Regions from separate parts of the Stenotrophomonas sp. As-7 genome, predicted to be linked through region 2. Evidence: predicted binding sites of a transcription regulator. Region 2 holds the regulator's gene; each other region holds the start of a gene.
The links. The regulator HrcA, encoded in region 2, represses chaperone genes, less so after heat shock. The targets are predictions, from matches to a motif close to TTNGCACTCNNNNNNNNNGAGTGCNAA.
Positions count from the first base shown of each region.

Region 1: the regulator HrcA is predicted to act here: its motif matches at 1,255-1,281, upstream of rpoH (RNA polymerase sigma factor RpoH).
Region 3: the regulator HrcA is predicted to act here: its motif matches at 1,412-1,438, upstream of QP457_RS19335 (co-chaperone GroES).

Region 1 is NZ_CP127405.1:4,274,565-4,277,823, forward strand. Features, by position in the region: gene purD (phosphoribosylamine--glycine ligase) at 1-248, shown strand, start outside; gene rpoH (RNA polymerase sigma factor RpoH) at 368-1,243, opposite strand; gene ung (uracil-DNA glycosylase) at 1,498-2,223, opposite strand; gene QP457_RS19540 (response regulator) at 2,233-3,075, opposite strand; gene ftsX (permease-like cell division protein FtsX) at 3,083-3,259, opposite strand, start outside.
Region 2 is NZ_CP127405.1:1,891,840-1,895,098, forward strand. Features, by position in the region: gene recN (DNA repair protein RecN) at 1-1,199, opposite strand, end outside; gene hrcA (heat-inducible transcriptional repressor HrcA) at 1,315-2,379, shown strand; gene grpE (nucleotide exchange factor GrpE) at 2,443-2,958, shown strand; gene dnaK (molecular chaperone DnaK) at 3,162-3,259, shown strand, end outside.
Region 3 is NZ_CP127405.1:4,235,198-4,238,456, forward strand. Features, by position in the region: gene groL (chaperonin GroEL) at 1-994, opposite strand, end outside; gene QP457_RS19335 (co-chaperone GroES) at 1,078-1,365, opposite strand; gene QP457_RS19340 (endonuclease) at 1,719-3,259, shown strand, end outside.

The DNA of each region.
Region 1 (3,259 bases), 2.4 Mb from region 2:
TCACCGGTGAGGTGATATCCGGCCTGGATGAGGTGCCGGCAACGGCCAAGGTGTTCCATGCAGGTACGACGCTGGATGCGCAGGGCCAGGTGCTCAGCGCCGGCGGCCGCGTGCTGTGCGTGGCTGCACTGGGTGACAGCGTGCGCGATGCACAGGCGAACGCCTATGCCGGCGTGGCCAAGGTGAGCTGGGCCAATGCGTTCCACCGCACCGATATCGGCTGGCGTGCGATCGCGCGGGAAGGTTGAGGCAGGCACGGCATCAAGGCATCCACGCATGGCGTGGATCTACTGGTGCTGTACCAGCCCCACAAACAGAAAAGGCCCGGCATTGCCGGGCCTTTTCGTCAATCAGGCGCGTCACCGCCTTACGCGGTAAACAGCGCCTTCATCTTCTTCAGCGCGTTCGCTTCAACCTGGCGGATACGCTCGGCCGACACGCCGTACTCGTCCGCCAGTTCCTGCAGCGTCACCTTGCTGTCCGCATCCAGCCAGCGGCGGCGGATGATGTCGCGCGAACGCGCATCCAGTTCCGCCAGGCCTTCGCGCAGCAGCTGCATCTGGTTGTCTTCGCTGTCCTCGCGCTCGTAGGCCATCGACGGATCTTCGTCATTGGCCACCAGATACGCAGCCGGCGACGGCGGTGCATGGTCGTTGTCTTCGTCGGTCGGCGCATCGAAACCGATATCGCGGCCGGACAGACGCGATTCCATTTCCAGCACTTCGCGCTCGGACACGTTCAGGTCCTTGGCCACCGCGGTGACTTCGGCGGCGTTCATCCAGCCCAGGCGCTTCTTCGACTTGCGCAGGTTGAAGAACAGCTTGCGCTGCGCCTTGGTCGTGGCGACCTTGACGATGCGCCAGTTCTTCAGGATGAACTCGTGCATCTCGGCACGGATCCAATGCACGGCGAAGGACACCAGGCGCACGCCCATGTCGGGGTCGAAGCGCTTGACCGCCTTCATCAGGCCGATGTTGCCTTCCTGGATCAGGTCGCCCAGCGCAAGGCCGTAGCCGTTGTAGCCGCGGGCCACGTGCACCACGAAGCGCAGGTGCGAATGCACCAGCTCACGGGCAGCGTCCAGATCATTGCCGTCGCGGAAGCGACGGGCCAGGTCCTGTTCGTTATCGACCGACAGCACCGGGATCTGGTGCACGGCACCGATATAGGCGTCCAGCGAACCGAGCGCACTGGGAATCGGCAGATTGTTTGCCACAAGGGCAGTAGAGGTGTTCTGGCTCATAGGCACCCATCTTAGCAGTCAGGGAATTGGACTGCTAAAGGAGGAAAAAGTTCCAGCATTCCACTGATGAAACACTGGTCCCAAACAGAGCCCTACCGTAACGCGATTTGATGACAGTGGCGAGCGCGCTTTTCGGGATACACAATCCCTTGTAATTCAATCCCCTGGCCCGGAAAACACGGCCATTCCGGGTCAAAGGGAGCTGAACGGGCGGCGGTTTCGCCCCTCAATCACCGGGCAGCGTTGCCCGCCGTTCAGCCCGAAGGCGCCAGCGAGGCCCGCGGCGGCAGTGACCAGTCGATCGGGGCCTGCCCGCGGCGCTGCAGGTACTCGTTGGCCATCGAAAAATGACGGCAGCCGAGGAAGCCACGGTGGGCCGACAGCGGCGAGGGATGCGGCGATTTCAGCACGCGGTGGCGACCACCATCAATCACCTTGCCCTTCTGCTGCGCGTAGGCGCCCCAGAGCATGAACACCAGGCCCTCGCGCTCGCGGTTGAGCACGTCCACCACGTGGTCGGTGAAGCCTTCCCAGCCGCGCCCCTGGTGGGCGCCGGCCTTGCCCTCTTCCACCGTCAGCACGGCGTTGAGCAGCAGCACGCCGCGCTGTGCCCAGGGAATCAGGCAGCCGTGGTCGGGGCGCGGGATGGCGAGGTCGCCCTCGATCTCCTTGTAGATGTTCAACAGCGACGGCGGCACCGGCACACCCGGCTGCACCGAGAAACTCAGGCCATGGGCCTGTCCACGACCGTGGTACGGGTCCTGGCCGAGGATGACCACTTTCACCTGATCGAACGGGGTGGCATCGAACGCGGCGAAGATCTGCGGGCCGGGCGGAAACACCGCCGCGCCGCTGGCCTTGCGCTGCCGCAGGAAGCTGGACAGCTCGCGCATCTGCGGCTGCAGCAGGTAATCGCCCACACGCTGTTTCCAGCTCGGTTCCAGCTGGATCGCCGGGGTGTCCACTATTTCATCGATCATCGCAACACGTCATCGCAACAGGGGTCCATCATTCAACCGGGCCAGCCGCAGCTGGAACAGCACCTTGGTGATCAACAGGCGCTCTTCGATCGGCTTCAGCACCAGATCGTTGGCGCCAGCCTGCAGCAGGCCGGTCTGGTTGTGCGGATTGCCATCGCCGGTCATCACCAGCACCGGCAGGCGGCGCTTGCCGTAGCCGAAGTCCACGCGCACGCGCTGCACCACGTCACGGCCGCTCAGCTCTCCCTTCAGGGTCACATCGGTCAGCACCAGATCGATGCGATGGCGGCTGCGCCCCAGCGATTCGGCGGTCAGCAGGGTGAACGCTTCTTCGGCGCTGACCACATGCATCACGTTGAGCTGCTGGCGCTCGAGCATGCGCTTGGTCGCCTCGGCCACCACCCGGCTGTCCTCGATATAGAGGATGGTCGCGCCGGGAATGGTCTGCGGCTGCACGTAGCCGCGCACGAACGTCGCCAGGGCCTCGTGGCCCAGCGATTTGTCGAAGTAGTCGGTGACGTACTCGGTGAAACGGCGCTGCTCCAGGTGCTGCTGGGCATCGCCGGAGACCACGATCACCGGCACATAGGCCTGCCCGGCGGCTTCACGCACCGTCCGTGCCAGCGCCAGCCCGTCGCCATCGCGCAGGGTCAGCGAGGTGGTGACCAGATCAACCGGGCCCTGCGCCAGCGCATGTTGGGCGTCTTCGATGCTGTCGCAGCCGATCACCTCCACGCCCGGCAGATCGCGCTGCAGGACGTCGGCGATCAGCTTGCGCACCAGCTTGGAACCGTCAACCACCATCACCCGCGTCGCGGGCCCTTCAAGGTGCTTCAGCGCTTGCGGTTGCATGCCGGTCTCAGGTGTCGGTCGGGCGGGTCTGGCGGAGGAAGTGACCGGTCACCAGCCACGCACCCAGCCAGCCCAGCAGCAAGGTGCCGAGCAGCACCAGGCTGCCATGCAGCAGGTCCAGGCCATGCAGCACGAACGGGCTGCCATAGCTGCGCGACAGTTCGGCCAGGGGTGCGCGCAGGGC
Region 2 (3,259 bases):
TCCTGCGGCTCCAGCTCGATCAGGAACTGGCCGCCGCCCATGCCCAGCTCGGCGATGATGCCGGTGGTGGTGGCCGATAGTTCGGCAGCAGCGGTGCGGCGGCTGGCGGTCAGCATCGCGGCCTCGACACGCCAGGCCGCTGCGGCCTTCTCAATCTCGCCGGCCAGGCGCTGCAGGCGTTCGTCGGCGCCGCGCAGCTGTTCCACTTCGGCGTGCATGCGCTCACGCTGCGCACCCAGCTCATCCATCGGCACGCGGTGCTTGCGTGCCAGATCGTGCAGGCGGCCCAGGCGCCGCTCGTTCTCTTCGAACTGGTCCGGATCGGCGTCCAGGTCGTCATGTACCCGGTCGAGCAGGGCCAGGGCTTCGTGCAGCTGGATGGAGGCGCTGTCGATCAAGGCATCGACGTCGCCCAGGCGCGGGTCATGTTCGGCCACCCGGGCCAGTTCATGCCGCACCTGCTGCAGCAGATCGAGCGCCGAGTGGCCTTCGTCACCGTTGAGCTGGTCCGTAGCTGTCTGGCAGGCGCTCAACAGGGCGCTGGCATGCGCCTGGCGGCGATGGCTGGCGCCGAGTGCAGTGATCGATTCCGGCTCCAGATCTTCACGATCCAGTTCGCGCAGCTGGTGCTCGAGGAAGCCGATGCGGTCACTCACATCGCCCTGTTGCGACAGTGCCAGGGATTCATCGACCAGCGCCTGCCAGGTGGCGGCAGCGCGGCGTACCTGGCGGCGTTCGCTTTCGTTGCGGGCATAGGCGTCCAGCAGGGCCAACTGCGACGGACGCGTCAGCAGGGCCTGCTGCTCGTGCTGGCCATGGATCTCCACCAGCAGTCCGGCCAGGTCGGCCAGCTGCGCCAGCGTGACCGGGCGGCCGTTGATCCACGAGCGTGAGCCGCCGTCGGCGCGGATCACGCGGCGCAGCTGGCACTGGTCTTCATCGTCCAGCTCGTTGCTGGCCAGCCACTGGCGGGCGGCCTGCAGCTGGTCCAGCGCGAACTCGGCCGACAGTTCGGCCCTGGCAGCGCCATGGCGGACCACGCCGCTGTCGGCGCGCAGGCCGGACAGGAAGCCCAGGGCGTCGACCATCAGCGACTTGCCCGCGCCGGTCTCGCCTGAAACCACGGTCATGCCCGGCCCGAACTCCAGTTCGGTGGCGCGGACGACGGCGAAATCCTTGATTGAAAGATGTCTGAGCATGGGTAAGGGGGTGTCTGCAGCCGCGCAACGCTAGCACGCGCGGCGGGGTCGTCCAATGACTTGCCAAGGGGATGCGCCGCCATTATCTAATGTCCCTGTCTCACAGGTTGATTCCATGCACGGTTCTCCCGACCAACTTGCCCCACGCGCGCGGCACCTGCTGCGCACGCTGATCGCGCGCTACATCCAGGACGGTGAACCCGTGGGCTCGCAGACGCTGGCGCGTGTGGCCGGCCTGGAGGTCAGTCCCGCCACCATCCGCAACATCCTCGGTGACCTGGAAGATCTTGGGTTGCTGGCGTCACCGCATACCTCGGCGGGGCGGATTCCGACCGCGCATGGCTATCGGGTGTTCGTCGACAGCCTGCTGCAGATGCAGCCGCCGGGCGAAGGTGAGCTGGCCCGGCTGCGTCAGGAGCTGGCCGGAGGCGGCAGTACCCAGGCCCTGCTCGGCAGTGCCTCGGAGCTGCTGTCGGCGATGAGTCATTTCGTTGGCGTGGTCAGCGCCCCACGGCGTGAGCAGTTCGCCTTCCGCCAGATCGATTTCGTGGCGCTGGACGGGCGCCGGGTGCTGGCGATCCTGGTGTTTGCCGACAACGAGGTGCAGAACCGGGTGATCGAGACCCGCCAGGACTTCGCGCCGGGGCAGCTGGAGCAGGTGGCCAATTACCTCAATGCCCACTTCGCCGGACTGCCGCTGGCCGAGATCCGTACCCGCCTGCTGCTGGAGCTGCGCGACGCGCGGTCCGAGCTGGAACAGGTGCTGGCGCACAGCATCGAGCTGGCCGAGCAGGCCCTGCAGCCGCCGGCCGATGACATGCTGGTGGCCGGCCAGACCCGTCTGATGGGGGTGCAGGACCTGTCCGACCTGGAGCGCCTGCGCGAACTGTTCGAGCTGTTTTCCAGCAAGCGCGAGATCCTGCAGCTGCTGGAGCGGACCATCCAGGCCCCCGGCGTGCGCATCTTCATCGGCGAAGAAACCGGCGTGGTGCCGCTGCAGGGCGTCTCGCTGGTCACCGCGCCTTACACGGCCAATGGCCAGGTACTGGGCGTGCTGGGCGTGATCGGGCCGAAGCGGATGGCCTACGACCGCATGATCCCGCTGGTGCAGGCCACCGCCGATGTGCTCGGTGCGGCCTTTTCGCCCGGCGGGCGAAGTCCAGGTGCATCGGACGCTTGAAACGCAGCATCCCGCCCACACTAGGGTGGGTGGAGGCGGAGAGTGACCGCCAGGGACCCAGACATGAATCAAGATCAGCCAGACATCGCCGCCCAGCAGGCCGCCGCCGACGCAGCTGCCGCCGAGGGCGTCAACGAACAGATCGAACAGCTCCGTGCCGAAGTGGAGCAGGTCAAGGCCGAAGCGCTGCGTGAGCGCGCCGACCTGGACAACCAGCGCAAGCGCGTGGCCCGTGACATCGAGCAGGCCCGCAAGTTCGCCAACGAGAAGCTGCTTGGCGAGCTGCTGCCGGTATTCGACAGCCTCGATGCCGGCCTCAAGGCCGCCGGCGACGATGCCCATCCGCTTCGCGAGGGCCTGGAGCTGACCTACAAGCAGCTGCTGAAGGTCGCTGGTGACAACGGCCTGGTGCTGCTGGACCCGACCGGCCAACCGTTCAACCCGGAACACCACCAGGCGATCAGCCAGGTCGCGGCCCCCGGCGCCGCCCCGGGCAGCGTGGTGACCGTGTTCCAGAAGGGTTACCTGCTCAACGAGCGCCTGCTGCGGCCGGCGCTGGTGGTGGTTGCCGCCGACTGACCCCGCGCGCCGGGCCAGGCCTGGCGCGGGTGTCCTCGCCCCGGTCGGGGCATCGGCACGACCGACGCTGAACGTGTTGGGCGAACGGAAACACAGCGTTCGGGGGATGGCTTGAATGTTCCACGAGCCTCCCCCACATCCCATTCATCCACCGGCCGAACGGCCGGACTGACAAAAACAACATCCTTCAAGGAGTCTCCCCCATGGGCAAGATCATTGGTATCGACCTCGGCACCACCAACTCGTGCGTGGCGATCATGGACGGCGGCAAGGCCCGCGTCATCGAAAATTCGGAAGGCGA
Region 3 (3,259 bases), 2.3 Mb from region 2:
TGGTGGTGTTTTCCTTGGAAACCTGCACCTTCTTGGCGCGGCCCAGGTCCTTGATGGTGGCCTTTTCCAGCGACAGGCCGACTTCCTCGGAGATCACGGTGCCGCCGGTCAGCACGGCCATGTCTTCCAGCATCGCCTTGCGACGGTCGCCGAAGCCCGGCGCCTTGACGGCCACGACCTTGACGATGCCGCGGATGGTGTTGACCACCAGGGTCGCCAGCGCTTCGCCTTCGACTTCCTCGGCGACGATCAGCAGCGGCTTGCCGGCCTTGGCGACGCCTTCCAGCACCGGCAGCAGGTCACGGACGTTGGAGATCTTCTTGTCGTGCAGCAGGATGTACGGGTCATCCAGGTCAGCGGTCTGCGACTGCTGGTTGTTGATGAAGTACGGGGACAGGTAGCCGCGGTCGAACTGCATGCCCTTGACCACGTCCAGCTCGTTGTCCAGGCCCGAGCCTTCTTCAACGGTGATCACGCCTTCCTTGCCGACTTCCTTCATCGCGTTGGCGATGATCTGGCCGATCGACTCGTCCGAGTTGGCCGAGATCGTGCCGACCTGGGCGATGGCCTTGTCGTCAGCGGTCGGCTTGGAGATGTTCTTCAGCTCGGCGACGGCAGCCACGACGGCCTTGTCGATACCGCGCTTGAGGTCCATCGGGTTCATGCCGGCAGCAACGGCCTTGGCGCCTTCGCGGATCAGGGCCTGGGCCAGCACGGTGGCGGTGGTGGTGCCGTCGCCGGCGTCGTCGTTGGTACGCGACGCGACTTCCTTCACCATCTGCGCGCCCATGTTCTCGAACTTGTCAGCCAGTTCGATTTCCTTGGCGACGGACACGCCGTCCTTGGTGATGGTCGGGGCGCCGAAGCTCTTCTCCAGCACGACGTTGCGGCCCTTCGGGCCCAGGGTAGCCTTGACGGCATTGGCGAGAACGTTGACGCCGCGCACCATGCGCGAACGGGCGTCTTCACCGAAACGAATATCCTTGGCAGCCATTGCAGTTACCTCATTGGTAGCGCCGGGCCATGCCCGGCAGCTGGGTGTTTGGAATCAGGGTATGAAGCAGGTCGCGCCGACGCTCAGCCGATGACGGCGAGCACGTCGTCTTCGCGCAGGACCTTGTACTCGACGCCTTCGCTCTTGTACGAGCTGCCGGCGTACTGGCCGTAGATGACCTTGTCACCGACCTTCAGCGACGGCGCGCGCACGGTGCCGTTGTCCAGCGGCTTGCCCGGGCCCACGGCCACGACTTCACCCTTGGTGGACTTTTCCTTGGCGGAGTCCGGGATCAGGATGCCACCGGCGGAAACTTCGTCGGCTTCGATCGGCTTGACCACAACGCGGTCGTGCAGCGGCTTGATGCTCATGTGGGACCTCTTAAGTTATTGATTGGTCTGAAAAAGTCCGGCGATGTTAGCACTCGCACCAGGCGACTGCCAGCAACGCGCGTGAAAAAGCCCGACAGGTCGGGAGCACGACAGAGATGGAGACCTCCGGAGGCCTTTCAAGGCCCGCCGCCGAAATTTTTCTGCGGAGACCCGGCGGCGCTCCATTCCTGCGCGGACGCCTTTATAGGGATGCGACGCGGCAAGCCAAGGGGGAAATCGCGGGCATTTGGTGACCGCCGTCTCACTGTCAGATATCTGGCGTTCATTTACGACAAAGTGTCACCAGATCGGCTTTAGGGTGGCCCGGCATTCCCAATCACAAGGAGTAGTCGATGCGATTGCTGTCCCCGCTCGCCGCCGCCTGCCTGCTGGCACTGGCCGCCGCGCCGGCCCAGGCCGAGGTCTTCATCAACGAACTGCACTACGACGACAGCACCGCTGCCGGTGACGTCGGCGAAGCCATCGAAGTGGTCGCCACCGCCGGCGAGGACCTGTCCGGCTACCGCCTGTACCTCTACAACGGCAGCAATCCGTCGGCCGCCACGGTCTACGCCAACAACGCGGTACCGGCGGGAACCGCCGCCAGCTGCGGCAGCGCCACCCTGGCCGTGGTCACCTACCCCACCAACGGCCTGCAGAACGGCCCCAATGACGGCATCGCCCTGGTCGACGCCAGTGGCAAGGTGGTCCAGTTCCTCAGCTACGAGGGCGCGATCACCGCCTCCGGTGGCCCCGCCGCCGGCATGACCAGCCAGAACATTCCGGTTGCCGAAACCAACAGCACCGCGGCGGGCACCTCGCTGCAGCTGACCGGCAGCGGCAGCCAGTACGCGCACTTCACCTGGGCCGAATCGGCCAGGCAGACCTTCGGCAGCTGCAACAACAACCAGACCTTCAGCGGCGGTGGCACCCCGGGCCCGAACACGCCGCCATCGGTGTCCACCACCACGCCGGCACAGGGCAGCAGCACCTTCCCGGCCGCCGCCGACCTGGAAGTGGTGTTCAGCGAGACGGTCAACCTCGCCAGCGACGCCTTCGCACTGACCTGCGGCACCTCCGGCAGCGTACCGCTGACCTGGCCGGCCAGCGGCAAGAGCGTGAAGCTGTCGACCAATACCGCGCTGGTCGCCGGTGAAGCCTGCCGCTTCGACATCCGTGCCGCACGCATCACCGATGCGCAGGGTGCCCGCCCGGCGACCGACAGCCGCATCGCCTTCACCGTGGCCACCACCACCGGCAACCCGGACCCGGGCAATCCCGGCGGCCCGGCGGGCTACTACTCGAAGGTCAACACCAGCAGCCCCAGCCAGCTGCGCTGCTCGCTGCACGCCACCATCAAGGGCCACACCGCGTATCCGTACAGCGGCTCGGGCACCAGCACCTGGACCATCCTGGAGATCGCCGACGAAGATCCGAACAACAGCGGCCGGATCCTCGATGCCTATCGCAACCGCAGCTACACCAAGGTGACCGACCGTGCCGGCAGCGGCGGTGGCCTGAAGTACAACCGCGAGCACACCTGGCCCAATTCGCTGGGCTTTGCCAGCACCACCGGCGACAAGGGCCTGCCGTACGCGCCCTACACCGACACCCACATGCTGTACCTGACCGACGCACAGTGGAACGCCGACCGCGGCAACAAGCCGTTCGGCAAGTGCGATGCCAACTGTGGCGAGCGTGCCACCGAGGCCAACAACGGCCAGGGCGGCGGCAGCGGTGGTTACCCGGGCAATTCGAACTGGGTGCGCACGCCGGATGGCAATGCCGGTACCTTCGAGGTGTGGGGCCATCGCAAGGGCGACATGGCACGTGCGGTGATGTACATGGCCATCCGCTATGAAGGGGGCAAGGATGCGGCCACCGGCCAGTCCGA